Regions from separate parts of the Kitasatospora sp. NPDC056138 genome, predicted to be linked through region 1. Evidence: riboswitches for the same ligand, from Rfam matches in the RefSeq annotation. Region 1 holds a riboswitch; each other region holds the start of a gene.
What was found. Region 1 has a riboswitch for thiamine pyrophosphate ahead of thiC (phosphomethylpyrimidine synthase ThiC). Riboswitches for the same ligand answer to the same signal wherever they lie in the genome.
Positions count from the first base shown of each region.

Region 1 (9,877 bases):
CAGGACGGCGAGGGCGCGCGGTCCCGGGCGGACGGCCACCCCGAGGGTGTCTCCGGGGCGCAGGCCGTACCGCTGGTGCAGGGCGCCCGCGTAGCCGTCGGCGAGGTCGGCGAGTTCGCCGCAGCGGGCCAGGACGCGGGTGGCGCCGGTGCGGGAGGTGCCGAGCACGGCGGGCCGGTCGGCGCCCTGGCGGAGGGTGCGCGCGAGGTGTTCCAGCATCGGGTGGCTCCGGTCGGGTGCGTGAACGGGTCGGGAACGGTGCGGGGCGGACCTTCGGAGCGCGCGGTGCGCCCCCGGGGGCGGTGGACCGGCCGGGGTTTCCTCAGCGGGGGTCCACACCCCGGCCGCCGCTGCCGCGTTCGAGGTACCAGCGGGCGGTGCCGAGGACGCCGTAGGCGCGGATCCGGCGGGTGGAGTTGTGCACCACCATGTCCCGGCTGTGGACGATCGCGGTGGTGTGCCGGCGGACCCGGTTGATGAAGGTGCGGTCGGTCGGGGACGGGCGGCGGGGCATGCCGCCGACCGCGAGGTACAGCTCGGCGGCGATGGCCATGTTGTTGCCCGCGTGCATCCGGTAGGGGACCAGGTAGCCGTGTCGGCGGTGGTGCGCGGGCCGGACCCGGCCGAACGCGGCGCCGAGCCCGACCAGGGTGCGGAACACCGCGCGGCCGACCGGCCCGTGTTCGTCGTGGCGGGCCTCGATGTGGCCGCAGACCAGGCCCTGCGAGCGGAGCACGGCCGCCCGCGCCGCCGCCGTCCAGCCGGGCTGCGGCAGACAGTCGGCGTCGGTGCGGGCCAGCACGGTGGCGCCGGCGGCGATGGCGTGCCGGAACCCGGTGTCGACCGCACAGCCGACGCCCTTCTCGGTCTCCACCAGCACCTCGACCGGGAAGGGTGCCCGCCCGCCGAACTCCCTTACCAGCTCGGCGGTCCGGTCGCTGGAGCCGTTGTCGACCACCAGCAGCCGGAAGTCGCGGTCCCGCTGGCGCAGCAGGGCGTCCAGCGTGCCCCGGATCCGGGCCTCCTCCTGGTACGCGGGGACGACCACCCACAGCTCGCTCACGAGACCTCCCAGACCATCGTCATCAGGCTGACACCGCCACCGAGGCCCACCAGCAGAACCCGGTCTCCCCGCTGCAACTCTCCCCGTATTCGGTCGAGTTGGACGCCGAGCGTGGCGCTGGCGATGTTGCCGAGCTCGGGCACGGTCAGTACCAGCCGATCGGCCGGGACCCCGGTCAGCTCGACGAAGCGCTCCAGGTACGGGACGGTCACCTGGTGCACCAGCACCCGGGCGTACGCGTCCCAGCCCAGGCCGGTGCGGGCGGCCACCCGGGTGAGGATGTCGCCGCCGATCTTCTCGAAGACGCCGCGCAACTCCTTTCCCCCGCCGTGGAAGTAGCTGTACTCGTCGCCGCGCGGGTGCCGCGACCCGCCGCCGGGGATGCCGCCGACCGTCCAGTGCTCGGAGGCGGTCTCGGTCTCGACGTCGAGGATCCCGCCGTGCGGCACCGCCTCCACCACCACGGCCGCACCCGCGTCGCCCAAGGTGTAGCCGGCGAAACCCGCACGGAGCTCGGCGAGTCCGCCCGGGTCGCGGCGCATCGCCCGGCTGGGCGTCTCGCCGGTGACCACCAGGGCGCGCCCGGCCCGGCCGGCCAGGATCATCGCGCGGGCCACGTCGATGCCGTTGATGAAGCTGTTGCACGCGTTGGAGACGTCGAACGCGTGGGCGCGCGAGCCGAGTTCGGCCTGCACCAGGTGGGCGGTGGCCGGTTCGATGACGTCCCGGGTGGCGGAGGCGTACAGCAGCAGGTCGATGTCGAGCGGGTCGTAGCCGCCGGCCGCCAGCGCGCGGCGCCCGGCACCCAGCGCGAGCGTCGAGGCGTACTCGCCGTCCGCCGCGAACCGCCGGGTGACGATGCCGGTGGCCTTCTCGAACATCCGCTCAGGCAGCCGCAGTCCGCTGCCGGAGGCGACCTGGTCCTGGAGTTCCCGCGAGGTCAGCACCTGCTCGGGCAGGAAGGAGCCCACGGCGGTGATGCCGACGCCCGGTGTCTGGAGGTTCATGTCCTCCATGCTTCTGCCCGGCGCCGCCCGGCGGCCTGAGTACGGGTACTCAGCCGTGACGGGCGATCAGCTCAACCATGACATCCGTCATGGCGCTTCCCGGACGGCAGGCACTGCCGGGCACCGGGCCCCGGACGGGATTCTTGAGGCACAGGGAAGCACGCGGCACGGACCGACACGGAGGCACGGATCATGGCACTCACCACCGGCAGCACGATGGAGCGCCCCGCCGAGACCACGGCGGAGCACGGCGAAGGCTCCCCGCTCCGGCCGCTGCTCATCGACGTCGCACTGCCGCTGCTGGCCTACTACGCGGCGCACTCTGTGTTCGGCCTGGGCCTGGTCGCCTCGCTGACCATCTCCAGCGTGGTGCCCGCCGTCCGCACCGGGGCCCAGCTGGTGCGCGAGCGCTCGCTCAACGCGTTCGCCGCCCTGGTGCTGGTGGTCAACCTGGTGGGCATCGGTCTCTCGCTGGTCACCGGGGACGCCCGGCTGATGATCGCCAAGGACGGTGCGATCAGCAGCGTGATCGGCCTCGCCGTGCTGGGCTCGGTCCTCGCCGGACGTCCGATGATGACCGCCGGGATGCGGCCCTTCATCGTCAAGGGCGACGCCGCCAAGTCGGCGGCCTGGGACCGGCTGGCGTCCGGCACGGCGGCCTCGGCGGGTGCCACGGTGTCCTTCCGGCGCCACGAGCGGGCCTTCTCGCTGGTCTGGGGCACCGTGCTGGTGGCCGAGTGCGTGGCCAAGGTGATCGGCGCGTACACCCTGCCGGTGGCCACCATGGCCTGGCTGGGCTCGGTCTTCATGGTCTGCGCGATCGTCCTCGGCATCGTGGTCGGGAACGCCTTCGCCGGCCGGCTGTACGGCCTGGTCGTCGCCGAGACCGAGCACGCCTGACCCCCGGCTCCGAGACTTCCCTGAACACCGCACCGGGCCCGGTCGCCGACGAAGGCGACCGGGCCCGGTGTGCTGTGCCGGTCAGCGGATCAGCCCTGCTGCTCCTGCACCGGAATCGCCTGGCTGACCGGCTTCGCGGCGGCGCCGGTGGCCGTCACGCCCGGAGCGGCCACCGCGGCACCGCCCTCGCCGCCGGCGTTCATCGCGGAGAGCAGCTGGCGGGCCAGGCCGAGGCCGGTGCCGCCCATGGTCAGCGCCTTGGCGAACATCTCGCCCATGCCGTCGGCACCGTTCAGCAGCACCATGTGGTCCACGTTGCCGAAGGCCTCGGCGCCCGCACGGACGATCTCGGGCCAGTTCTCGGCGAGCTGCTGGGCGACCACGGCCTCCTGGTTCTCGGCGAGCGCGGCCGCGCGGGCCTTGATCGCCTCGGCCTCGGCCAGACCCAGCGCCCGGGCCGCCTCGGCCTGGGCGAGACCCTTGGCCTCCGCGGCCGCGGCCTCCGCCTGACCGGTCGCCTTGGTCGCCTCGGCGGCGGCCAGACCCCGGGCCCGGGTGGCCTCGGCCTCGGCGCCGGCGGCGATCTTCACCCGGTTCGCCTCGGCGGCGGCCTTCAGCTCGGTCTCCTTGGCCAGTGCCTGGGCCGCCGAGATACGGGCGTCACGGTCGGCCTCGGCCTTGGTACGGGTCTCGTAGGCACGGGCGTCGGCCGGCTTGCGGACGTCCGCCTGGAGCTGCTGCTCCTTGCGGTGCGCCTCCAGCTCGGCCACCTTGGTCTCCTGGACCACGACCTCCTGCCGGGCGGCGGCCTGTGCCAGCGGGCCCGCCTGCAGCGCGCGGGCGGCGGCGGTGTCCATCTCGGCCTGGTAACCGGCCTGCTGGATACCGGAGTTGCGGGTCGCCTCGGCCTTGCGGGCGAAGGCCTCCTGCTCGGCCTCGGTGGCCGCCCGGTCGGCCGCGGCGGCCGCGATGCGGGCGTCCCGCTGGACGGCGGCGGCGTGCGGCGCGGCCAGGTTGGTGATGTAGCCGGTCGGGTCGAGGATCTCCTGGATCTGCAGCGAGTCGATGATCAGACCGAGCTTCTCCATCTCCGAGCCGGACGCGGCCCGGGTCTCCCCGGTCAGCCGCTCGCGGTCGCGGATCATGTCCTCCACGGTCAGCCCACCGACGATGGACCGGAGGTGACCGGCGAAGACGTTGTGCACCCGCTGGCCCATCAGCTTCTGCTGGTCCAGGAAGCGGCGGGCGGCGTTGGCGATCGAAACCGCGTCGTCGCCGACCTTGAAGATGACAACTCCCTTGACGTGCACGGGAATTCCCTGCGAGGTCACGCACTCGACATCCAGGTCGGCCTCGTTGAGGTCGAGCGACAGTCGGCGGACCACCTGCACGCCGGGCGTCACGAGCGTTCCCCGCCCGGTGACGATCCGGAATCCCATGCTCTCGCCGACCCCCTCGGCGCGGTGCCTGGATCCGGAGATGACCAGTGCTTCGTTCGGCTCGGCCACACGCCACATGAGCTTGAAGACGGTCACGATGACAACGAGAGCAACGACGGCTCCCACGGCGCCGATCAACATCGGCTTTCTCCCCCTTCAGGGCACCGGTTCCGTGGCTGCGCTCTGTTGTGCAGGAATGGCGCGGAACCGGTGGCAGCAGGAAATTCTGCGCCCCGCGAGATCCATTGGGAAGCTCGGGCGGTCCGTGTTCTGCATCGAACCCGTCAAGATTGCGTCAACGTGGCGACAATGCGGACGAGTCGGATGCCGCCTCCACCACGTCCGCGCGGAACCTGACGGAGTTCGCGTCAGGCTTCACGTCTCGCAGTGCTCCCGGGCCGACCGGGCGCAGGCTGACCGTCCATCGGCCGACCGGTCCCGGGCCGACCGGTCTCAGGCCAGCGCACGGACCACGTAGACCGTGCGCGGAGGCTGGTACTCCACCACGACCACCGGCGTGCCGACCGTCAGCGTCTCGTCCGCCACCGACGGGTACGCCAGGAACGCCTCCGTCCCCTGCCGCTCGGGCACGTGCAGCAGCACCTCGCCCACCAGTCCGGCACCGACCCTGCCGGTGACCCGGCCCGTGTAGCCCACCATGAGCCCCAGTCTGCCCGCCGCCCCGGACGACCGGAACCCATCTGGACCAGCTGCGATCCGCCCGCTACGGTGTTGGACGTCTGACGCAGGCAACACCGCCTGCCGACACGGGAGCTCGGAGCACCGGGCTGAGAGGGCGCTGACCGGTACCTGCGTACCGAACGCTGCGCCGACCGCAGGAACCTGGACCGGGTAATGCCGGCGTAGGGAGTAGAGGGTCCGACATGACCACTTTTGATGCACAGCAGCCTGCCCGCAGCACGTCCGAGGCCGTCACCAGCGCGGGCACCGGCTACCCGACCCCGGCATGGCGCAAGGCGTACCGCGAGGGCTCCCGGCCCGACCTGCGGGTCCCGTTCCGCGAGGTCCGGCTCACCAACGGCAGGTCCGTTCCGCTGTACGACACCTCCGGCCCGTACACCGACCCCGCGTACGAGCCCGACGTCCGCCGCGGCCTGCCCGCGCTGCGCGACCCGTGGATCCGCCAGCGCGGCGACGTCGAGGAGTACGACGGCCGCGAGGCGCGCCCGGAGGACGACGGGATCAAGCACACCTCGCCGCGCGGCGGCAACCTGCGCAACCTGGACGCGGTCTTCCCGGGCCGACCGCGCCGCCCGCTGCGCGGTCGCGACGGGGCCGCGGTGACCCAACTCGGCTACGCCAAGCGGGGCATCGTCACCCCGGAGATGGAGTTCATCGCGCTGCGCGAGGGCCTGGAGGCGGAGTTCGTCCGGGCCGAGGTCGCGGCCGGACGGGCCGTCATCCCGCTGAACGTGAACCACCCCGAGGTCGAGCCGGCCATCATCGGCACCAACTTCCTCGTCAAGATCAACGCCAACATCGGCAACAGCGCGGTGACCTCCTCCATCGAGGAGGAGGTGGAGAAGATGACCTGGGCGACCCGCTGGGGCGCCGACACGGTGATGGACCTCTCCACCGGCCGGAACATCCACACCACCCGCGAGTGGATCCTGCGCAACTCCCCCGTGCCGATCGGCACCGTGCCGCTCTACCAGGCGCTGGAGAAGGTCGACGGCAGGGCCGAGGACCTGAGCTGGGAGGTCTACCGCGACACCATCATCGAGCAGTGCGAGCAGGGCGTCGACTACATGACCGTCCACGCGGGCGTGCTGCTGCGCTACGTCCCGCTGACGGCCCGGCGCAAGACCGGCATCGTCTCGCGCGGCGGCTCGATCATGGCGGCCTGGTGCCTGGCGCACCACCAGGAGAACTTCCTCTACACCAACTTCGAGGAGCTCTGCGACATCCTGCGCTCCTACGACGTCACCTTCTCGCTCGGTGACGGCCTGCGTCCGGGCTCGATCGCGGACGCCAACGACGAGGCGCAGTTCGCCGAGCTGCAGACGCTGGGCGAGCTCGGGCGGATCGCCCGCGCCAAGGACGTCCAGGTGATGATCGAGGGACCGGGCCACGTCCCGATGAACAAGATCAAGGAGAACATGGATCTCCAGAAGGAGATCTGCGACGAGGCGCCGTTCTACACCCTCGGCCCGCTGACCACGGACGTCGCCCCCGGCTACGACCACATCACCTCGGGCATCGGCGCCGCGATGATCGCCTGGTGGGGCACCGCCATGCTCTGCTACGTCACGCCCAAGGAGCACCTGGGCCTCCCCAACCGGGACGACGTGAAGACCGGCGTCATCACCTACAAGATCGCCGCCCACGCCGCCGACCTGGCCAAGGGCCACCCCGGCGCGCAAGCCTGGGACGACGCGCTCTCCGACGCCCGCTTCGAGTTCCGCTGGGAGGACCAGTTCAACCTGGCCCTCGACCCGGAGACCGCCCGCGAGTTCCACGACGAGACCCTCCCCGCCGAACCCGCCAAGACGGCGCACTTCTGCTCCATGTGCGGCCCGAAGTTCTGCTCGATGAAGATCTCCCAGCAGATCCGCAACGAGCACGGCGACGGCTCCACCGCCGTCCCGTCCGGCTACGACGCCGAGGCACTGGCCGGGATGGCCGCCAAGTCGGAGGAGTTCGCGGCCCAGGGCAACCGGGTCTACCTCCCGCTGGCCGACTGACCGACCGTCTGCGCAGGCGCTGCACTGGGAGGCAGGAGGGGGCTTCCCAGCGCGGCGCTTCGGCGCGTCCGGCCACTGCCGAGGAACGTCCTGGGCGACGAGTCGCAGATCCCCGTTCCGGCCTTCGCAACGGACCGGAAGCGCGCAGCCGGATATGGCGATGCACAGGCACCGCCGATGGGCTACGGTCGCCCGGTGATCGAATTGGCTGAGCGGCCCCGCAGTACCTGGTGGGGGCTCATACGGCTTACCCCGGCGGCCTGTTGGTGGCGGCTGCTCGCGGTGGAGGTGCTGTTCGGGGCGGCCGACCTGGCCGTGCTGACGTTCTGCACGACGCTCGGCGGCTCGGGGCTGTGGGCGGCGAGCGACACGCTGCGACTTGCCGTCAGCGGCCTCATCGCCGCCTGGGGCTGGTCCGCGAAGCTGCGGATCCTGGACGGCGGCCACGGGATCCTGTCAGCACTGCGGCCCGACCCGCGGCGGATCGGGCGGCTGGCGGCCTGGCTGGTGGCACTCGATGTCCTCGGCCTGCTGAGGTTGCTGATCCACATCGACATCGAGACGTACACCGCGGTCGTCTTCTCGCCCGCGATGGCGGTGGTCTACCTGGGTTCCCTGTACCTGGCCTTCGCCGCCGCGCTGCTGCCGATGGTGATCCTCCTTCAAGGGCAGGGCCTCCGCCGGGCCTGGGGACTCTCCCACGGTGGCCGGCGCACCGTCCTGCGTGTGCTGCCGGTGGTGCTGCTGGGCGCCCTCGTGATCGAGGTCTTGGAGCACTGGCAGGCCGTCGTTCTGAGCACGTCCCCGCAGCCGCCGTACTTCTTCCTGGTCCAGGCGGCAGGACTCCTGGTCCGGGTACCGCTGGGCACGCTCACCGCGGTGCTGCTGTATGTCGCCTTCCGGCTGTCCTCGCCGGTCCCTGCCGGTGTCGATGGCGGGCGGAGCCGGCCGACCGGTGCGGCAGCGGTGCCGGTGCCGAGGGACACGTAGGCCCGCTCGTCAGACCTGGTCGGCCGCCGGGCCGGAGGAGTCCGAGGCCCAGGGCGAGCGGGTCCGCCTCCTGCCGGTCGACTGACGTCAGCCTGTCGGTTGCGCCGCACCGGGAGGAGGATGGGGCTTCCCGGAGCGGCGGCGCCGCCCGTGCGGCATGCGGCGTTCGGCGTGCGGCGTGCGGCGTGCGGCGGCGGACGAGGGGGCCGCCGTCGACCGGGAGTACCCGTGAGGAGCCGTCTGTGACGAGTGGTTGGGCAGCCGACCTGCTGCTGGGCTGCACCGTCCTGCTGGGCGCGTCGGTGCAACGGCTGGCGGGGATCGGGTTCGCCCTGGTCGCGGCGCCGGTCCTGGTGCTGCTGCTCGGCCCGGCACAGGGGGTGGTGCTGTCCAACTGTGCGGCGGGGGCGATCAGCGCGGTCGGGCTCGCAGGCAGCTGGCGGCAGGTGCGGCTGACCGCGATGCTCCCGCTGGTCGGGGCCGCCGCCTGCACCGTCCCGGCCGGCTCCTGGGTGGCCACCCGGCTGCCCGAGCCGACACTGCTGGCCGGCCTGGGGGCGCTGGTGAGCGGCGCCGTGCTGCTGGTGATGAGCGGTGCCCGGGTGCCCGCCCTGCGAGGCGTCCGAGGGGCGTTCGCGGCAGGTGCCGTGAGCGGGTTCATGAACTCCTCCGCCGGGGTCGGCGGTCCGGCGGTGTCCCTGTACGCGGTGAACGCCGGCTGGACCACCCGGGAGTTCGTACCCAACGCGCAGTTCTACGGGGTGCTGGTGAACGCCTTCTCCATCGCCGCCAAGGGAGTTCCGCGGCTCACCGGACCGGCCTGGCTGCTGGTCGCGGCGGGCATCACCGCGGGCGCGGTCGTCGGAAAGGCACTCGCGGACCGGGTGCCGGAGCGGCGGGCCCGGCGCACCGTGCTGCTGCTCGCCCTCGCCGGCGGGCTGACCACACTGGGCAAGGGCCTGTGGGGGCTCTAGCGCCGCTCCTGCGGACGAGACGCCGAGACGCCGGGGCGGCGGATGCATCGGCGGTGCGGACCGCGTGGCGCGCGAAATGCACGGCGCGCGAAATGCACGGCGCGCGGACTGCAGGGCACGGGCCGAGCGGCGCGGCGGACGGGCACCCGCGTGATCCGGGGAAACCGTCGGGGTACTGACGGGGTGCCGTCGGGTACTGACGGGCCGAGTGCCCGTGCGACAGGATGATGACATGTCAGATGACCTGATCACACCACGCCGTATCGCCGACGACCACGTGGAGCAGGTAGCCGCGCAGGACCCGATGACCTCGACGGCGTTCGGGCTGAACCCGGGCGACCAGCGGCAGCCCGACCTGTCGCCGGAGGGATTCGAGGCCCTCGCCGGGCTCGCCCGCCGCACCCTCGTCACCCTGGACGCCGCACCCGCCGCGACCGACCCCGCCGAGCAGGCCTGCGCCCGGCTGCTGCGCGAGCGGCTCACCGCCGAACTCGCCGTGCACGACGCCGGCGACCACTTCCGCTCGCTGCGCAACATCAACGCACCGGTCCAGCGGCTGCGGTCCATCTTCACCCTGATGCCGACCGACACCGACGAGGACTGGGCGGCGGTGGCCGGCCGGCTGCGCAACCTCCCGGGCGCGATCGACGGCTACCGGACCACCCTCACCGAGGGGATCGCGCGCGGGTTGCTCTCCGCCCCGCGACAGACCGAGGCGGTGCTCCGCCAGCTCGACGCCTGGACCGGCCGGGACACCGGCGGCGCGGGCTGGTTCGCCGGCTTCGTCTCGACCGCCGCC
Region 1 is NZ_JBHJVK010000002.1:200,256-210,132, forward strand. It holds gene ACFC1R_RS02430 (class I adenylate-forming enzyme family protein) at 1-219, opposite strand, end outside; gene ACFC1R_RS02435 (glycosyltransferase family A protein) at 323-1,063, opposite strand; gene ACFC1R_RS02440 (3-oxoacyl-ACP synthase III family protein) at 1,060-2,070, opposite strand; gene ACFC1R_RS02445 (VC0807 family protein) at 2,263-2,970, shown strand; gene ACFC1R_RS02450 (SPFH domain-containing protein) at 3,060-4,550, opposite strand; gene ACFC1R_RS02455 (hypothetical protein) at 4,863-5,069, opposite strand; TPP riboswitch at 5,167-5,296, shown strand; gene thiC (phosphomethylpyrimidine synthase ThiC) at 5,294-7,114, shown strand; gene ACFC1R_RS02465 (hypothetical protein) at 7,310-8,104, shown strand; gene ACFC1R_RS02470 (sulfite exporter TauE/SafE family protein) at 8,347-9,078, shown strand; gene ACFC1R_RS02475 (DUF885 domain-containing protein) at 9,311-9,877, shown strand, end outside.

Region 2 (9,877 bases), on a different contig from region 1:
GGCCTCGCGGTCGAGGGTTCCTGGCGCCGACGCTGAGAGGTTCCGGGTTTCCACGGCGCCAAGCCTACGAGGCCCCGGATGGACCGGAGCCGTCGGCACGGGGAACTCGTGGTGAAGAAAACCTGTGCCGGGAGAAATGTGGCGGAAAACGAATCCGTCCCCGGGTTCGCTCCGGGGACGGATCACTTCGGGAAGGGCGGATCGGGTCAGCCGACGGTCTCGTCGCGGCGGACCAGGGTCAGCAGCCAGGTGGCCAACGCCGGTACCAGGAAACCGAACAGCGAGGCGGAGCTCCACTCCTGCGGCGTGAAGTGCACGGCGGACTGGAGGTCCGTCCACAGACCGGTCCACCAGTCGGCGATCGGCGTCGGTGCCAGGAACTGGTAGGTGGCGAAGCCGAGCAGCCACGGCGCCAGCATCAGCCAGCGGGTCGGGGCGTCCTGGTCGAGGTTCCAGCCGTGGCGTCCCGCGCCGAGGAAGTAGTCCACCGCGAGCACCGCCAGCAGCGGCACGAACACCGAGCCGATCAGGCCGAGGAAGTTGTAGTACGAGGCGGTGAACTCCTGGATCTGCAGCGCCAGCACGGTGACCAGCACCCCGATCCCGCCGGTCAGCACGCGGCGGTCCACCCGGGGGAACAGGTTGTGGACCGACATCGCGGTCGAGTACACGTTGGCGAACGACTGGTCGGTCTCCCGCAGCACCAGCACCAGCAGGAAGACCCAGCCGGCCGCGACCCCGGTGAACGAGGAGAAGATCTTCGAGACGTCGCCGCCGGACTGCAGCAGCGCGATCAGGCCCAGCACGTAGCACCAGACCTGGGCCACCGTGTAGCCGGAGAAGGTGCCCCAGAACGCGCCGCCCTGGGTGCGCGAGTGCCGGGTGTAGTCCGCGGCCAGCGGGACGAAGGAGATCGAGACGGCCACGATCGCGTCGGTCGCGTGCAGGAAGCCGTTCCAGTTGCCCGCGCCCGGGTCGGGGAAGCCCAGACGGCCCAGCTGGACGGTGAAGTACACCATCGCCAGGCCCACCGCCGCGGCGACGTACCTGCGCAGCACCGCGATCGAACCCAGCGGCCAGATGGTCAGCACCGTGGTCACCGCACCCGCCAGCACCACGAACAGCCAGCGCCAGCCGTCCGTGCCGACCACCGCCTGCGCGCCCATGGCGATCACCATGAGCTCGTAGACGCCCCAGCCGATGCACTGGGCGATGTTCAGCACCGTCGGCAGGTAGGAGAGCTTCGTGCCGAACAGGCCGCGCAGCGAGGCCATCGCGGGGGCACCCGTCCGGGCGCCGATCAGCGCGGCCACGCCGAGCATCGCGGTACCGATCACCGTGCCCGCCACGATCGCCGTCACGGCCGCCGTGAAGGACAGCTCGGACCCGGCCGCGCCGAGCACGGTGGCCGCACCGCTGAAGCCCATCAGGCTGACCCCGAGGTTGGCCCAGAGCGCGAACTGGTCGCGGAAGCCGAGCGTGCGCGGCGGTGCGGTGTCGAGCGTCAGCGGTGCTTCGGAGCGCTCGGAGGCTCTCGCGGACGCGTCGGAGGATGGTGCAGAGACAGCCGACATGGCCGATGCTCCCTACGCCGGCATTACCCGGACAGGTTCGAGCGGTCTGCGCCCCCTCGTGCCCGCCGCCATGATGAATGGCGTACGGTCCGATCGGCGCACTCTCAGCCTGGACGGTCCAAGCTCCCGCGTGTCAGTTTGGAGCGGCCAGGGTAACCGCCGGGCGCCGGAACCCCCAAGGCCCGGGGGCGGCTGTCCGGATCACGGACGGACGGTGCACCCTGTCGGTGGCGTATCTGTCGGGGGCATGTCGGGATTGGTTAAGGATTCTCACGAGTTCTTCAGAACGCTCCTTACGGCATCTGAATCCCGGATGCGAAAAACTATGGGCCAAGGTCCTGTCAGCTATGGAGGTCGTCCGTGAGCACCGAGCACGCGAGTGGGTCCACCGGGCCGGAGGAGGCGCGCACCTCCGACGGTCAGGGGGTGGTGGGTCCGGCTCATGACACCGGGACGGCCGACGCGCCGCCGGTCGTCGAGTCCGCGCCGACGCTCTCCTTCACCAAGCTGAGCGCCTCGGAGGACGCCGAGTCTTCCGAGTCCGCCCCTTCTGCGTCCTCCTCCGCGCCGGCCGGGTCCGCTCCCGCCGCGCCGGCCCCCGGCTACCTGGACGCCCCGCCGCCCGCGGCCCCGGCCGCGCCGGGCTACCTGGACGCGCCGCCGCCGGTGGTCCAGGCCGCGCCGCCCGCCGAGAACCCGTACGCGGCGCCGGGCGCCCCGGCCGAGCAGACCACCGCGTTCGCCGCCGAGGGGCAGCCGCACCACCCGTTCGGCGCAGGCCAGCCGCTCGGCGGCTGGGGTGCGCCCCCGGCCGGTCCGGGCGAGCCCGGTGTCCCCGGCTACCCGGACGACTTCGGCGCTCCGAAGCCGCCGACCCGCAAGCGCGGCGGCCTGGTCGCCCTGATCGCGGCGGTCGCCCTGGTGGCGGGTCTCGCGGGCGGTGCGGTCGGCGCCGCGGTCAACGGCAACGTCGGCAGCACGGCCAACTCCGGCGCCAGCCACACCAGCACCACCATCCAGGCCGGGGACAGGACCGTCGACCGGTCGCCCGAGTCGGTCGCCGGGATCGCCGCCAAGGCGCTGCCCAGCGTGGTCACCATCAAGGCCCAGGGCTCGCAGGAGTCCGGCACCGGTACGGGCTTCGTCTTCGACACCGAGGGCCACATCCTCACCAACAACCACGTGGTCGCCCCGGCGGCCAACGGCGGCAAGCTGACCGTCAAGTTCTCGGACGGCTCCGCCTACACCGCCTCGGTGGTCGGCCGGGCCCAGGGCTACGACGTGGCGGTGATCCGGCTCGACGACCCGCCGAAGGACAAGCTGGTCCCGCTCCCGCTCGGCGACTCCGACAAGGTCGCGGTCGGCGACGCCACCATCGCCATCGGCGCGCCGTACGGCCTCGAAGGCACCGTCACCACCGGCATCGTCAGCGCCAAGGACCGTCCGGTGGCCTCCGGCGACGAGACCGGCGCGCAGTCGTCCTACATGAACGCGCTGCAGACCGACGCCTCGATCAACCCGGGCAACTCCGGCGGGCCGCTGCTCAACAGCGCCGGCGCGGTGATCGGCATCAACTCGGCGATCCAGTCCAACACCGGCGGCTCCAACGGCCGGGCGGGCAGCATCGGCCTGGGCTTCGCCATCCCGGTCAACCAGGCCGCCCGGGTGGCCCAGGACCTGATCAAGACCGGTACGCCGGTCTACGCGATCCTCGGGATCCTGCGCAACGACGACTACAAGGGCGACGGCGCCCAGATCCAGACCGGCCCGGTCCAGGGCACCCCGGCCGTCACCCCGGGCGGCCCCGCCGACCAGGCCGGCCTCAAGGCGGGCGACGTCATCACCAAGCTGGGCGACCACCCGATCGACAGCGCCCCGACCCTGGTCAGCGAGATCTGGACGTACAAGCCCGGCGACAAGGTCTCCGTCGAGTACACCCGTGACGGCAAGACCGCCAAGACCACCGTGACCCTCGGCGAGCGCAAGGGCGACACCCCCTGACGCCCTGCCGGTGAACCACCCCACTCCGGAAACGACCCGCTGAGGAAACGGCCCGTCCCGGAAAAGGGTGTGCACCGAATCCCTCCGGACCCGTTAGGCTGACCTCCGCCAGGAGGGTTGCCCGAGCGGCCTAAGGGAACAGTCTTGAAAACTGTCGTGGCGTGACCCGTCACCGTGGGTTCAAATCCCACACCCTCCGCACGTGGGCGTAGTCCCAGATCAGGGCGGGTACCGGCTGATTGCCGGTACCCGCCCTGTCGCTTGTCGTCCCTCGGTGCCCCACCCGTGTGCCGGTCCCGACCGGCGTGTGGGCCGGTTGCGGGCCAGCGTGGGCCACTACTTCGACGGGCTGTCGTCCTGCTCCCGGGACTCCCTCGGTGCCCTCTCGATCTGCTCGCCGGCCTGGTCCCGCTTGCCGTCGAGCACCTTCCGGGCCCGCCCTGTCCGCCCAGGTCGTAGCCATCGCCGCGGCCATGCTCACCGCAGTGCCGTCGGGGCTGCTGGTGGCCGGGGTTCAGCGCGTAGGTGACCAGTGGTCGCTGATGGAGCAGCGGGGGTACGGCGACCGGGTCGTCCAGCGGCGGCCGCAGGGGGCTATCGCCGCAGTACCGATTGCGGCGCCCACGCGAGTCTTCCAGGAGTGGGCACCTTGCGAAGGGTGGATGTTTCACCGGCATGCGATGCGTGTCGCATTTCCACCTGGCTGGACTCCAGGTGTCACACCTCGGACATGTCCGAAATGACAGCTATAGGGGCTGTCGTTACGTTCGTCGCAGGTCGGTCGCCCGGCCGACGTCCGTGTGACAGAAAGAACTGACATGCGCATGCGCACATTAGTCGTGGTCGCTGCCGGAAACGCGGCGGTCCTTGCAGCCACCAGCATCACCTACGCCTCGACCGCCGGATCCACCCCGGCGTCCCCGCCTGTTCAGCGGGCGGCCCAGCCTGTCCAGCCGGCCACCCTTGCCGTGGCTACCTCGGGCGGCGGCAGCGCAAGCGGAGAGAAGGCGCAGGGCCGCGACCGCGAGGGCGGCGGCAGCGCAAGCGGGGAGAGGGACGAGGGCCGCGACCGCGAGGGCGGCGGACGCGCAAGCGGGGAGAGGGACGAGGGCCGCGACCGCGAGGGCGGCGGACGCGGCTACGGCCACAAGGAAGAGGGAAGGATCTACTTCAACGAACGCGAGTACCCCGCCGCCGTCGAGGGCTGCATCTCTGCGGCCAGCGGACTGGGTGCCAGTAGCTTCAGCATTTTCAATGACAGCCGGAAGACCGTCGAGGTCTTCCGCGGCTTTGCCTGCGACAACGGTGCTCCGGTCGCCGTCGTGGGTCCCTACGGCGAAACCGATGGCGTTGTGACCCGTACCGTCCATGGGGGCCTGTTCGGTGGCGATGGCGTCGCGGGCAGCTTCCGGGTGATCGGCGACTGGGACGAGTGGTGACAGCGCCGACCGGAGTACAGGAAAGCTCCCGGCCCTCCGGAATCGGGCCGACGCCCCCGGCTTCGTGGATACACACGGGGCCGCAGCGGGCACCTGCCGATCGGCGGGCTGCGACAGGGTCCCGCTGACGGGTGCTCAGGAGGTTTCTCGTCCCGCCGACCAGGCGGCCGCGCCGACGGCCTGCCGAGCCCTCACAGCACGGCTGCGACCTGCTGCCCGGGGAAGTGATGCAGGCTTTCGTCCACCTCGGACTGTGCCCGGCGAACCATCGTTGACCTGCTGCGGAGCTGCCGCAACACGTCGTGTGTCAGGTCCTGCCCCAGGTGTGTCCCGTGAGCCACGACGATGCGGCTCGGACCAACCGTCGGGCCGGTTCGCGGCAGGCGAGATGACTCCGGACGTCGAACCCTTGAGAACTGTCGTGGCGTGACCCGTCACCGTGGGTCCAAATCCGACACCCTCCGCACGTGGGCGTAGTCCCAACTCAGGGCGGGTACCGGCAAGCAGTCGGTACCCGCCCTTCGCGTTCCCGCGCCACGGTGACCCGCCGCCGTCCCGCCTCCGTCCAGCGCCGGTGGAACATCCGCGGAACGGGGTCGCGGGACGCTCCCGGTCGCACGCCACGTCCGCCGACAGCGTCTCCACCTGTTCGAGTCCGGAGACGAGCTCCCTCGGCGGGCGGTTCCGCTCGGCCACCGCGTCACGCGGGCGCCCCGGTGTGGCCGGTTTCAGGTGACGAAGTCGGCCGGGGGCGGTTGGCGGTCCCGACGGGGCTCAAGCAGAGTTCCGGGCGTGGGCAGGGCCGTGGGCTCCGGTCTGCGGCTTGCCCGCTGTGCCTCGGACGGCGCCGGCGGAAGCTGCGACAGCAGCGTCGATGACGGCCTCTCAGTGCCCTGCGCCCGTTCTGCAGACTCCCCGTGCAACCGAGCCGCAGCACCCCTGGAGAGGAGCCCTGAGCAGCCGATGACTACTCAGATCCCGAGCAGTGCAACCGATTTCGAGTGGACCGAGCTGGACCGCCGGACCGTCGACGTGGCCAGGGCCCTGGCGGCGGACGCGGTCGAAGCCGCCGGACACGGACACCCGGGCACCGCGATGAGCCTGGCCCCGGCGGCGTACCTGCTGTTCCAGCGGCTGCTCAGGCACGACCCGAGCGACCCCGCGTGGGCGGGCCGGGACCGCTTCGTGCTCTCCTGCGGCCACTCCAGCCTCACGCTCTACATCCAGCTGTTCCTGTCCGGCTACGGCCTGACCCTGGACGACCTCAAGGCGCTGCGCACCGCGGGCAGCCTGACCCCCGCCCACCCGGAGTACGGCCACACGCCCGGCGTCGAGACCACCACGGGACCGCTCGGCCAGGGTTTCGCCAACGCGGTCGGCATGGCGATGGCCGCCCGCCGCGAGCGCGGCCTCTTCGACCCCGGGGCGGCGCCGGAGCAGAGCCCGTTCGACCACACCATCTGGGTCTTCGCCTCCGACGGCGACCTGGAGGAGGGCATCAGCCACGAGGCCAGCGCGATCGCCGGCCACCAGAAGCTGGGCAACCTGGTCGTGCTCTACGACGACAACCACATCTCGATCGAGGACGACACGCAGATCGCCGTCTCCGAGGACGTGCTGGCCCGGTACGCCGCGTACGGCTGGCACGTGCAGCGGGTGGACTGGACCGAGACCGGCGAGTACGTCGAGGACGTCGCACAGCTGCACGGCGCGCTCAGCGCGGCGCGGGCCGAGACCGGCCGCCCCTCGATCGTCGCGCTGCGGACGATCATCGGCTGGCCCGCGCCGACCAAGCAGAACACCGGCAAGATCCACGGCTCCGCGCTCGGTGCCGCCGAGGTCGCCGCCACCAAGCAGGCGCTCGGCCTGGACCCGGCGAAGTCCTTCGACGTCCCGGCCGAACTCCTGGACCACGCACGGCAGGTGGTCGAGCGCGGTCGGCGGGCCCGGCAGGAGTGGGAGAAGTCCTTCGGGGACTGGCGGACCGCGGAGCCCGCCCGCGCGGCCGAGTTCGACCGGATCTCGACCAGGACCCTGCCGGCGGACTGGAGTTCGGCGCTGCCGGAGTTCCCGGCCGGTACCGAGGTGGCCACCCGGAAGGCCTCCGGCGAGGTGCTCTCGGCGCTGGCACCCGTACTGCCCGAACTCTGGGGCGGCTCCGCCGACCTGGCGGAGAGCAACCTGACCACGATGAAGGGCGAGCCGTCCTTCGTCCCCGAGGAGCTCCAGACCGCCGCCTTCAAGGGCCACCGCTACGGCCGCACCCTGCACTTCGGCATCCGCGAGCACGGGATGGGCGGCATCCTCAACGGCATCGCGCTGCACGGCGGTACGCGCCCCTACGGCGGCACCTTCCTGGTCTTCAGCGACTACATGCGCCCCTCGGTGCGGCTCGCCGCGATGATGAACCTCCCGGTCACCTACGTCTGGACGCACGACTCGATCGGCCTCGGCGAGGACGGTCCGACCCACCAGCCGGTCGAGCACCTGGCGAGCCTGCGCGCCATCCCCGGGCTGGACGTGGTCCGTCCCGCCGACGCCAACGAGACCGTCGTCGCCTGGAGGACCATCATCGAGAACACCGACCGGCCCGCCGGCCTCTGCCTCTCCCGGCAGAACCTGCCCGTGCTGGAGCGCACCCCCGCCACCGGTCTGGCCGCCGCCGAAGGCGCGGCCAGAGGCGGCTACGTCCTCGCCGAGGCGGCCGGCGGCGCCCCGGAGGTGATCCTGATCGCCACCGGCAGCGAGGTGCCGATCGCGCTGCGGGCCAGGGAGATCCTCCAGGCCGAGGGCACCGCGACCCGGGTGGTCTCGATGCCGTGCGTCGAGTGGTTCGACGAACAGGACGCCGAGTACCGGGAGTCGGTGCTGCCGCGCGGCGTCCGGGCCCGGGTCTCGGTCGAGGCGGGTTCCTCGCTCGGCTGGTACGCACTGGTCGGCGAGGCCGGCGAGTCGGTCGGCCTGGACCGCTTCGGCCTGTCAGCGCCGTACCAGACCCTGTACGAGCAGTTCGGGTTCACCCCCGAGCGGGTCGCCGCCCACGCGCGCAGCAGCCTGGCGAAGGCGCGCAGCCGGGACTGACCGCCCGGCGGAGACCCGCAGCGACGGCCGAGGGCCCGATCACCCCATCAGGGGTGGTCGGGCCCTCGGCCGTTTCGGCGTTCCCCGGCTCCGGCGTTCCCCGGCTTCGGCCCTGACCCGGCGCAGTGCCCCGTCCCGGCGCAGCGCCGGGACCTGACGCAGTGCCGGGGCCACTCCCTCCCCTGAGGCCGTTCTGGCGAAGTCCTCCGACTGCTTCCCGGATGCCGGGACAGCTGACCGAAATTCCGGACGACTATTCCGATAAATGGCCAGATGATGATTTCCCGTGGCTTTTTTCGGAAGGCTGGGAAGACTATTCACAATGCGTTCATGAGCGAAATTGACAGAGTGCTCGATACTTGACGAAGATGCCGGACGGCCGTTGACCCCGGTGTTTCGCCTGCACAGACTCGTGGAAAAGGTCGGCCCTTCTCTCGGAATCCAGTACGAATGCGGGCGGCCTGGCCGGCGCGGTGCACTCGGCGCTGTGGGCGAATTTGGCGGTCTCCGATTTCCGGGCAAGTGAACAATTCATGACCACGGAGGTAATGAGTGAGTAGCGACGCAATTGCGACGCGACCGGCTGCCGCCGGTCCGACGCTGTCGGAAAGCGGGATCGACTACTGGAAGTCGTTCCCCGCCAAGCAGCAGCCGGAGTGGGAGGACCCGGACCTCCTGGCCGAGGTCACCTCAGTGCTCGCGGACCGCCCGGGACTGGTGAACTCCGCCGAGGTCGCCGAGCTCCGCGCCCTGCTGGCCGAGGTCGCGGCCGGCCGGGTCCAGGTGATCCAGACCGGTGACTGCGCCGAGGACCCCGCCGAGTGCGAACCCGGCTACGTCACCCGCAAGGTTGGCCTGCTGGACGCACTGGCCGGCGCCATGTCCATGAACTCGCTGCGCCCGGTGATCCGGGTCGGCCGGATGGCGGGACAGTTCGGCAAGCCCCGCTCCAACCCGACCGAGGTGGTGGACGGCGTCGAACTGCCGGTCTACCGCGGCCACATGGTCAACAGCCCGGAGCCCGACCCCGAGCTGCGCCGTCCGGACCCGAACCGCCTGCTGGCCGGCTACGAGGCCGCCGGCACGGTCATGGAGACCCTGCGCGCCCGGTCCGCCGCCCGGCTCCCCGCAGTCGGCGCGCCGGTCTGGACCAGCCACGAGGCGCTGCTCCTCGACTACGAGGTGCCGCTGATCCGGTACGACGACTTCGGCCGCACGTACCTCTCCTCGACCCACTGGCCGTGGATCGGGGACCGGACCCGCCAGCTGGACGGGGCGCACGTCGCCCTGCTGGCCTCGGTGGCCAACCCGGTCGCCTGCAAGGTGGGCCCGAGCATGTCCGTCGAGGACGTGCTCACCCTATGCGAGAAGCTCGACCCGGGCCGCGAGCCCGGCCGGCTCACCCTGATCGCCCGGATGGGCGCCGACAAGGTGGCCGACCGGCTGCCGGAGATGGTGGTGGCGGTCCGGGCGGCCGGTCACCCGGTCATCTGGCTCACGGACCCGATGCACGGCAACACCGTGAGCGGTCCCGACGGTCTGAAGACCCGGCTGGTGGAGACCGTGATCAAGGAGGTCACGGAGTTCCAGAAGGCCGTCACCGAAGCCGGTGGCGTGGCCGGCGGAATTCACCTGGAGACCACGCCGGACGATGTCACGGAATGCGCGCACAACGCGGACTGCGTGGCGGGTGTCGGCGAGAAGTACACCAGTTTCTGCGACCCCCGGCTGAACCCGGAGCAGGCCCTAGAGGTCGTCGGTGCTTGGCGGGTCTAGTAATTG
Region 2 is NZ_JBHJVK010000064.1:20,401-30,277, reverse strand. It holds gene ACFC1R_RS30155 (glycerophosphodiester phosphodiesterase) at 1-54, opposite strand, end outside; gene ACFC1R_RS30150 (purine-cytosine permease family protein) at 207-1,574, opposite strand; TPP riboswitch at 1,567-1,714, opposite strand; gene ACFC1R_RS30145 (S1C family serine protease) at 1,935-3,575, shown strand; tRNA gene ACFC1R_RS30140 (tRNA-Ser) at 3,687-3,774, shown strand; gene ACFC1R_RS30135 (hypothetical protein) at 4,394-5,014, shown strand; gene tkt (transketolase) at 5,978-8,095, shown strand; gene ACFC1R_RS30125 (3-deoxy-7-phosphoheptulonate synthase) at 8,648-9,871, shown strand.
Region 2: linked by a shared signal. The riboswitch ahead of ACFC1R_RS30150 (purine-cytosine permease family protein) and the one ahead of thiC (phosphomethylpyrimidine synthase ThiC) in region 1 are both predicted to bind thiamine pyrophosphate.

Region 3 (9,877 bases), on a different contig from region 1:
ACAACCTGGCCGATCCGTGGGCGGAGAAGCGCTACTCGTACCAGGAGGAGCCCGGCGACGGGCCGCTGCGGTAGACGGGCCGCTGCGGCAGTCGGGGGCGACCGGCCGCGCGCCGCTCCGGGGCCCGGTCGCCAGGGCCCCGGAGGGTCAGAACGCGGGGAGCTTCAGGGTGACCACGGAGCCCTGCCGGGTGGGCTGGCCGGCGGGCGGGTTCTGGCTGACCACCTTGCCGGTGCCGAAGAAGTCGAGTCCGCTGGTCTGGGCCTGGAAACCGGCGTCGGTCAGGGCCTTGGCGGCCGCGTCCTTGGTCAGGCCGACCACGTTCGGCACCGGGGTCATGCCCTTGCTGACCACCATCGCCACCGGCGTGTTCACCGCGACCTGCCGGCCCGCGCCCGGGGTGGCGCTGATCACCGCGCCCTGCGGGACGGAGTCGCTGTACGCCTCGGTGGTCGCCCCCGGCGCCAGGCCTGCGTCGGTGAGCGCCTTGCGGGCCTCCTCCAGCGGCTTCCCGGTCAGCTCGGGGACGGCGATCCGCTGCGGCCCCTTGGAGAGCGTGACCTTCACCGGGTCGCTCTTGCGCACCCGCTGCCCGACGCCCGGGTCCGAGGCCATCACCTGGCCGGCCGGGACGCTCTCGCTGAACTGCTGGCCGAACGTGCCCTGCAGCCCCGCCCTGTCCAGCGTCTGCACCGCCTGCGCCTGGGTCTGCCCGAGCACGCTCGGCACCGTCGCGTACACCGCGCCGGACAGGACGTAGCTCGCCCCGCCGACCAGGGCCAGCAGCACGGCCACCACCGCCGTCCAGATCAGCGGTCGGCGCGAGCGCCGCGGCCGCGCGGCGCGGTCGGGGAGGGGCTCGTCGTACGGGCGCGGGCGGGTGAGGCTGAGCGTGGGGAACTCCAGCACGCTGGTGTGCTCCACCTGCCGGGCGACCGGGGCGGTCACCTCGCCGGTGGGGTGCTGCGGGGTGGTCCTGGACGAGGTGGGCGGCTCGGCGTCCAGCTGCTGGGGGGTCAGCGAGCGGCGGGCCCGCTGGAGGGTGGCCAGCAGTTCGACGGCGTCGTACGGCCGGCCCTGGGGATCGCGGGCGGTGGCGGCCGCCACGATGGCGTCCAGCCCGGGGCCGATGTCGGGCGCCACCAGCGAGGGCGGCGGGACGTCCTCGTGCAGGTGCCGGTAGATCACCTGCATCGGGTTGTCCCCGACGTGCGGCTTGGTGCCGGTGAGCATCTCGTAGAGCAGGATGCCGGCCGCGTAGACGTCCACCCGCTGGTCGGTGGGCATGCCGGGCTGGACCTGTTCGGGCGCGAGGTAGGAGACCGTGCCCAGCACGGTGGTGGCCGAGGTGGTGTTGGTGACCGCGCCGTCCCCGCCGGAGAGCACCCGGACCAGGCCGAAGTCGGCCACCTTGACCAGGCCGTCCTCGGTGATCAGGACGTTCTCCGGCTTCACGTCCCGGTGCACCAGACCGGCCCGGTGCGCGGCGCCGAGGGCGGCCAGCACCGGCTCCAGGATGTCCAGGGCCGCCCGGGCGCTCAGCGCGCCGCGCTCGCGCAGCAGGTCGCGCAGGGTGCACCCGGGGACGTACTCCATCGCCAGGAAGACCGTGCGGCCGTCCGCGCCCTGGTCGAAGACGTTGACCACGTTGGCGTGGGTGAGCCGGGCGACGGCCTTGGCCTCGCGGATGAACCGGGCCGTGAAGTCGGGGTCGTCCACCAGTGACGGGTGCATCACCTTGAGCGCGACCACCCGGTCGAGCCGGGTGTCGGTGCCCCGGTAGACCGTGGACATACCACCCGTGGCGATGCGCTGATCGACCCGGTACCGGCCGTCGAGGAGGGTACCGATCAGGGGGTCGTCGAGCGTCATGTCCACCAGAGGAGTGTATGGGGTCGCAGACAGGGCCCTTCGGAGCGAACCCGCGGGCAGCGGTTCTCCGGGGCGCGGGGCGCCGCCCGGGCCGAAGGACACCGCTGCCCGGCCGGGCCCGGGGGGCGCGTCGCACCCCCCGGACCCCGCCGTGCCGCGTGGTTTCCCGCGCTCCCGAAGCCCGCGCCCTAGAACGCGGGCCGCTCGCGGTGGTCGAGGTCGGCACGGCCGGCCATCGCGGAGGAGGCCTCGGCGTGGAAGCGGCGCGGGATGCGGCCTGCCCGGTGGGCGAGGCGGCCCGCCTCGGCCGCGTGCCGCATCGCCTCGGCCATCAGCACCGGCTCCTGGGCGCGGGTGACCGCGGAGGCCAACATGACCGCGGCGCAGCCGAGTTCCATCGCCAGCGCCACGTCGGAGGCGGTGCCGGCGCCCGCGTCCAGGATCACCGGGACGTTCGCGCTCTCGACGATCAGCTGGAAGTTGTGCGGGTTGCGGATGCCCAGGCCCGAGCCGATCGGTGAGCCCAGCGGCATGATCGCCGCGCAGCCGACGTCCTCCAGCTTCCGCGCCAGCACCGGGTCATCGTTGGTGTACGGGAGCACGGTGAAGCCGTCGTCGACCAAGGTCTCGGCGGCGTCGAGGAGTTCGATCGGGTCGGGCAGCAGGGTGCGTTCGTCCGCGATGACTTCGAGCTTGACCCAGTCGGTGCCGAGCGCCTCGCGGGCCAGCCGCGCGGTCAGCACGGCCTCTCCGGCGGTGAAGCAGCCGGCGGTGTTGGGGAGGATGCGGATGCCGTTGCGGGTCAGGACGTCCAGTACCGAGCCCTGGGTGCCCGGGTTGACCCTGCGCATCGCGACGGTGGTCAGTTCGGTGCCCGAGACGCGCAGCGCCTGCTCCAGGATCTCCAGACTCGGCGCACCGCCGGTGCCCATGATCAGGCGGGAGTTGAAGGTGGTGCCGGCGATGGTCAGCAGATCGTCAGCCATGGCGCGGCTCATCCTCCCTGGACGGCGGTGAGGATCTCGATGCGGTCGCCCGCGTCCAGGACGGTGTCGGCCCACGCGCTGCGCGGGACGACGGCCTCGTTCAGTGCGGCGGCCACTCCCTGCGGGGCCTTGCTCAGCGTGGCGACCACCTCGGCGAGCGTGGTCGCGGGCGGAATCCGGCGCGGCTCGCCGTTGACGGTGAGTGGGATCTCGTTCATGCGGGGACCTTTGTGCCGAAGCGGCTGGGGGAGAAGGGGGCGGCGAGTTCGGGGGTGACCCCGGTGGCCAGGTAGTCGGCGAGCAGGTCGGCCGTCACCGGGGTGAGCAGTACGCCGTTGCGGTAGTGGCCGGTGGCCGCGACCAGTCCGGGGAGGGCGCTCGGGCCGAGCAGCGGGGCGTTGTCCGGTGAGCCGGGCCGTAGCCCCGCGTTGGTCTCCACCAGCGGCAGTTCGGTCAGTCCCGGGACCAACTCGTGCGCGTCCCGCAGCAGTTCGTAGACCCCTCCGGCCGTGACCGTGGTGTCGTAGCCCTGCTCCTCGGTGGTCGCGCCGATCACCAGCTCGCCGTCGGCGCGCGGGACCAGGTAGATGTGCTGACCGCGCACCACCGCGCGGACGTTGCGGGAGAGGAACGGCGTGCCGCCCTGGACCGCGAGGAGCGCGTCGGGCATGTGCAGCCGCAGTACCTGGCCCTTGACCGGCCGGACGGGGGGCAGCACGCCCTCGGGCAGGCCGGGCAGCAGATGGCTGCGCGAACCCGCGGCCAGCACGATCTGCTCGGCGTACCGGGTCTCGCCGGTGGACAGACGGACCCCGGTCGCCCGCCCGTCCTCGACCAGCAGCTCGGTGGCCTCGGCACGGTGCAGCCGCGCCCCGGCGAGTTCGCAGGCGCGCACCAGAGCAGCGGACAGCCGGCGCCCGTCCACCTGGTGGTCGTCCGTGACGTGCAGCCCGCCGCGCACTCCCGGGGCGAGCATGGGCTCCAGCTTCCGGCACTCGCGGCCGGTCAGCCAGTGCGAGTCGAGGCCGAGCCGCTGGTGGAAGGCGTGCAGTTCACGCAGTTCCGCGCGGTCGTCGGAGTCCAGGGCGACCGCCAGGGTGCCGGTCTGCCGGTACCCGGTGTCCAGGCCGGTGAGGGCGGAGAGCTCGGCGGCGAAGGCCGCGTACCGCTCGTTGGACGCCATGCCGAGCCGCAGCAGCGGCTCCTCGCCGTACTGGAGCTCGGTGACGGGCGCCAGCATCCCCGCCGCGACCTGGGCCGCGCCGCCGCCGTGGGCCGGGTCGACCACCGTGACGGCCAGACCGCGCTGGGCGGACCGCCAGGCCACTCCCAGCCCGATGATGCCGCCGCCGATCACCAGCACGCCGGTTCCGGAACGTGCCACAGTCTCGTCTCTCCCTTCGCCGGCATGACCCGGATCAGGTTCGGACGGTCGCAGGCCGCCTCAGCCCGCCTCTCAGCCCGGTGCACCGGGCTCCCGTGATGCTCCACCCACCATAACGCCGGGGGCCGGCCGGGCCGAAGGCACATACGCATTGTGGACAATCACCCGGACGCCGGTATCCGGCTCGGTAGGGTGATCGCGTGGCAGAGCTGAGCATCACGGATCCGATCGTCGTCGTGGGCGCCGGGCTGGCGGGGGCGCAGGCGGCGCTCGCGCTGCGGCAGGGTGGCTGGCGCGGGCCGATAACCCTGGTCGGCGAGGAACCGCACCCGCCGTACGACCGACCCCCGCTCTCGAAGGACGTCCTGCTGGGCAAGCGGGACTCCACCGAGCTCGACATCGACTGGCAGCACCTGGGCATCGAACTGCTGCCGGGCCGCCGCGCCACCGCCGTGACCCCCGGCGTCCTGCACACCGGCGCCGGTGAACTCCCGTACGGCGGCCTGGTGATCGCCACCGGCGCCGCACCGGTCGCACTGCCGGGATCCGACCGCGCCCGGGTGCTGCGCACCGTGGACGACGCGCTCGCGCTGCGGGCCGAACTGGTGCCCGGAGCCAGGCTGGTGCTGGTCGGGGCCGGCTGGATCGGCGCCGAGACCGCCACGGTGGCACGGCAGTTGGGCTGCGAGGTGACGGTGGTCGAGGCCGGACCGGCTCCGGTGGCCGGTGCCCTGCCCGCCGAACTCGGCGCACTGATGGCCGACTGGTACGCCGCCGCCGGGGTCGAACTGCGCTGCGGCACCGGCGTCGCGGCCGTCGAACCGGACGCGGTGCTGCTCACCGACGGCACCCGGCTGCCCGCCGACGAGGTCGTGGTCGGCATCGGCGCCCGCCCGGCCACCGGTTGGCTCGCGGGTAGCGCCGTCCAGTTGGACGCGACCGGCGCGGTCCTGGTCGACGGGCAACTGCGCACCAGCGCCGAGCACGTCTGGGCGGCCGGCGACTGCGTCTCGTACCCCTCCGCCCGGTCCGGCACCCGGCTGGCCGTCCAGCACTGGGACCACGCGCTCCAGTCCGGCCGTGCGGTGGCCGCATCGGTGCTCGGCGCGGCCCTCGGCCGGGAGACCGAGGGCCCGTACGACCCGGTGCCGTACTTCTGGTCGGAGCAGTTCGGGCGGATGGTCCAGTACGCCGGGCGGCACGCCGGGGCGGACCGGCTGCTCTGGCGCGGCTCGGCGCAGGACCCGTCCTGGGCGGTGCTCTGGCTGCGCGAGGACCGGCTGGTCGGGGTGCTCGGGGTGGACCGGCCGCGCGACGTCAACCAGGCGCGGCGGCTGATCGCCGGTGGCGCCGTGCTGGACCCGGCGAAGGCGGCCGACCCGTCCGTCCAGCTGAAGGCGGCGCTGGCCTAGGGGCGACCGCACGGCCGGGGGCGAGCCCGACCGGGTGGCGGCCGCCCCGGCCGCCGCGCACGACACCCCGGCGACCCGGGCCACCGTGGCCGCGAGCATGTCCTACGGCTCCGCCAGGTACCAGGACGGCCGACCCGGCGGCGGGTGGCGGGGCGGTCCCGGAGGCGGTAGGTGCGCCGGAGCGCCGCGAGGTGAGAGTCTGGTCCCGTGAGTGAGATCAATCCCAAGATTGAAGCCCTGGTCCCCGAGTGGACGTACCTGCCCGACATCTCCGAGCTGTGGGGCGTGCAGGTGACCGAAGTCCGCAACATGGTGAAGACCGGCCAGCTGATCGCCATCCGGCGTGGCGAGAACCGGTCGCTTCAGGTCCCGGCCGCGTTCATCGAGGCCGACGGCCTGGTGAAGCACCTCAGCGGCACGCTGACCGTGCTGCGGGACTGCAAGTTCACCGACGAAGAGATCATCGAGTGGCTGTTCACCGAGGACCCGTCGCTGCCCGGCAGCCCGATCCAGGCGCTGCGTGAGAACCGGGGCACCGAGGTCAAGCGCCGCGCCCAGGCGATGGCGCTCTGATGGCGGACGCCCGTTCCCGGCTGGCGGACGCCAGGCTCTACCTGTGTACCGACGCCCGGCGCGAGCAGGGTGACCTGCCCGAGTTCCTGGACGCGGTGCTGGCGAACGGCGTGGACATCGTCCAGCTCCGCGACAAGGGCCTGGAGGCCCGGCAGGAGCTGGAGTACCTGGAGGTGTTCGCCGACGCCGCCCGGCGGCACGGCAGGCTCTTCTCGGTCAACGACCGCGCCGACGTCGCGCACGCCGCCCGCCCGCAGGTGCTGCACCTCGGGCAGGACGACCTGCCCGTACCGGCGGCGCGGGCGATCCTCGGCGACGATGTGATCATCGGACGGTCCTGTCACGCCGAGTCCGAGGTGGACGCGGCCGTCACCGAGCCGGGCGTGGACTACTTCTGCACCGGACCGGTCTGGCCGACCCCGACCAAGCCGGGCCGCCACGCACCCGGCCTCGACCTGGTCTCGTACGCGGCCAAGGCCGTCACCGACCGCCCGTGGTTCGCGATCGGCGGCATCGACCTCACCAACCTGGACGAGGTGCTCGCGGCGGGCGCCCGCCGGGTGGTGGTGGTCCGTGCGATCACGGCGGCCGAGGACCCGGGAGCGGCGGCTGCGGAGCTGGCCCGCCGCGTCCGTGCCGCCTAGGCACACCGTCCGTGCCGCCTGGGCACACCGTCCGTGCCGCCTGGGCCCGCGGGGAGCCGCGGGTCTCGAGAAGGGCGGCCTGGGCCGCGCCGGACCCCCCGGGAGCGAGCTGCACCCCACCCCGGGGGCAGCTCGCTCGCCGTCCGTCAGTACTTGCGGGCGGTGGCGGCGTCGGCCAGGGCGAGCAGGGCCGAGCGCGCCGGGCCGTCGGCCAGCGGAGCGGCGTCGAGTGCGTCGAGGGACTGCCGCATCAGCTCGCCGATCCGGCGCTCGACCAGCTCGGCCGCCCCGCTGCGCTCGACCAGCCCGCGCAGCGCGGGTATCTCCTCGGCGGTCAGGTCGGGCGCACCCAGGCGCTGGTCCAGCCGGCGGGCGTCCGCGGTGCTCAGCCCGCGCATCGCGTGGGCGATCAGCAGCGTCCGCTTGCCCTCGCGCAGGTCGTCCCCGGCGGGCTTGCCGGTGACGGCCGGGTCGCCGAAGACCCCGAGCAGGTCGTCGCGGAGCTGGAACGCCTCGCCGAGCGGCAGCCCGAACTCCGAGTAGGCCGTGAGCAGTTCGGGGCCGGCACCGGCCAGCAGGGCGCCGACCTGGAGCGGGCGCTCGATGGTGTACTTGGCCGACTTGTAGTGCAGGACGGTCCGGGTGCGCTCCAGCGCGCCCTCGTCGGTGGAGTCCCCGGCGACCGGCTCCAGGACGTCCAGGTACTGGCCGACCATCACCTCGGTCCGCATCAGGTCGAAGGCGGGCTTGGCCGCGAGCACCCGCATCGAGGGCAGGCCGGAGCGCAGGAAGAGTTCGTCGCACCAGATCAGCAGCAGGTCGCCGAGCAGCACCGCCGTCGAGGCGCCGTACTGTTCGCGGTCGCCGCGCCAGCCGCTGCGCCGGTGCAGCGCCTCGAACCGGCGGTGCACCGAGGGCAGGCCGCGGCGGGTGTCGCTGCGGTCCATCAGGTCGTCGTGCACCAGGGCGCTGGCCTGGAGCAGTTCCAGTGCGGCGGCGGCACGGGCGATCGACGGGTCCTCGGCGGTGCCGCCCGCGCCGCGCCACCCCCAGTAGCAGAAGGCCGGGCGCAGCCGCTTGCCGCCGTCCAGCAGGAACTCGCGCAGTGCCTCGGTGACGGGCAGCAGCTGCGGGGAGATCCCGGCGAGCAAGGCGGCCTGCCCGTCCATGAACTCCGCGAGGGCCGCGTTGACGCGCTCGCGGACGGCCTCCACGGCAATGGGGTCGACCGACTGGCTGCTGGACGAGGGCACGAGGAACTCCGGATCGCTGGGGTGACAATCAGCCTAACGGGGTCACCTTTCAAGCCGACTATCAAGGGCTTCCCCCCGACTGTCCGAACGGTGTCTCATTTGGCGGACAAGGATTGTCAGGCCCTTCACCGTGCCCGCTAACCTGCCAGCATGGCACTAGGCATCTCCTCCACCAGGACTGACCGCGCCCAGACGGTCCACGACCTGCTGGCGGCAGGGGACCGTTCGTTCTCCTTCGAGTTCATGCCCCCGCGCAGCGAGGACGCCGAGCGCCGCCTGTGGGACGCGATCCGCCGCCTCGAACCGCTCAGCCCCAACTTCGTCTGCATGACGTACGGGGCCGGCGGCTCCTCCCGCGGTCGCACCGTGGACATGGTCGGCCGGATCGCCACCGAGACCACCCTGACCCCCGTCGCCCACCTCACCGCCGTCGACCACTCGCTCGCCGAACTGCGCAACATCATCGGCCAGTACGCGGACGAGGGCGTCCGGAACGTCCTCGCCATCCGCGGCGACCCGCCCGGCGACCCGCAGGGCGAGTGGGTCCGCCACCCGGAGGGCGTCACCTACGCGTACGAGCTGGTCGAGCTGATCAAGGGCATCGGCGAATTCTGCGTCGGTGTGGCCGCGTTCCCGCAGATGCACCCGCGCTCGGAGAACTGGGACGACGACATCCGGCACTTCGTCGACAAGATCCGTGCGGGTGCCGACTACGCGATCACCCAGATGTTCTTCGAGGTCGAGGACTACCTGCGGCTGCGCGACCGGGTCGCGGCGGCCGGCTGCGAGGTGCCGATCATCCCGGAGATCATGCCGGTCACCAACATCCGGCAGCTGGAGCGCTTCCCCCAGCTGTCCGGTTCGGACTTCCCGGCCGACCTGGTGCGCCGGTTCCGGGCCGTCGCCGACGACAGGCAGGCGGTGCGGGCCATCGGCATCGAGCACGCCACCGCGATGTCGGAGCGACTGCTCGCCGAGGGCGCCCCCGGCCTGCACTTCATCACCCTCAACCACTCCACCTCGACCCTGGACATCTACCAGAACCTCGGCCTCCACCAGCGCTGAACCGCCGCCTTCGACGAGGTCCCGGCGATGTGGGTCCGGGACCGTCGAGGCGGTACAGTCGCCCGCACACGCGCGGTTCGCGACTGGAGGTGGCCGATGGGCATCGGAATCCTGGTGCTGTACGTCGCGCTGGCGGTGGTGGCGCTCTGGCTGCTCGCCGAACTGCTGCTCCAGAACCGCGCCCCGTTGCACTGGCGGGCCCTCGCCCTGGTCGGGTTCCTGACGGTCGTCGGCGGGATGCGGCTCCGCTCCGTGGCGGTGATCGGTGCCGGGGCGGCGGCGTTCGCACTCGGCCAGGTCTTCGTCACCCTTGCGGTCAAGGCCGGCCGGGCCTCCGCCTGGTCGCTGCGCCGCCAGGACGGCGGCCTGCCGGGCCCGCTCGCCAGGATCCCGCTGCTCAGCGCGGCGACCGGCGGCTCCGCCGTGGCCGTGGCCGCCGTCGCGGCGCAGCCGGTCGGCGAGGTGGGCCCGATCGAGGAGGCCGGTCCGGCCGCGCCGGAGCCCGCCCCGCAGGAGCCGGGCCCCCTCGACCCGGCCTCCTTCGACCCCTACACGCCGTACGCGCAGAGCGCTTCGTACGACCCGTACGGCCAGCTGCAGGAGATCGGCGACGACAGCGTGTACGTCGCTTCCTTCCAGCCGCAGCCGTACCCGCAGCCCGAGCCGTACCAGCAGTCCGAGCCGTACC
Region 3 is NZ_JBHJVK010000005.1:203,847-213,723, forward strand. It holds gene ACFC1R_RS05910 (sulfite oxidase-like oxidoreductase) at 1-74, shown strand, start outside; gene pknB (Stk1 family PASTA domain-containing Ser/Thr kinase) at 148-1,872, opposite strand; gene ACFC1R_RS05920 (thiazole synthase) at 2,061-2,858, opposite strand; gene thiS (sulfur carrier protein ThiS) at 2,867-3,076, opposite strand; gene thiO (glycine oxidase ThiO) at 3,073-4,242, opposite strand; TPP riboswitch at 4,237-4,349, opposite strand; gene ACFC1R_RS05935 (NAD(P)/FAD-dependent oxidoreductase) at 4,443-5,654, shown strand; gene ACFC1R_RS05940 (Rv2175c family DNA-binding protein) at 5,862-6,227, shown strand; gene thiE (thiamine phosphate synthase) at 6,227-6,871, shown strand; gene ACFC1R_RS05950 (polyprenyl synthetase family protein) at 7,018-8,124, opposite strand; gene metF (methylenetetrahydrofolate reductase [NAD(P)H]) at 8,275-9,189, shown strand; gene ACFC1R_RS05960 (hypothetical protein) at 9,286-9,877, shown strand, end outside.
Region 3: linked by a shared signal. The riboswitch ahead of thiO (glycine oxidase ThiO) and the one ahead of thiC (phosphomethylpyrimidine synthase ThiC) in region 1 are both predicted to bind thiamine pyrophosphate.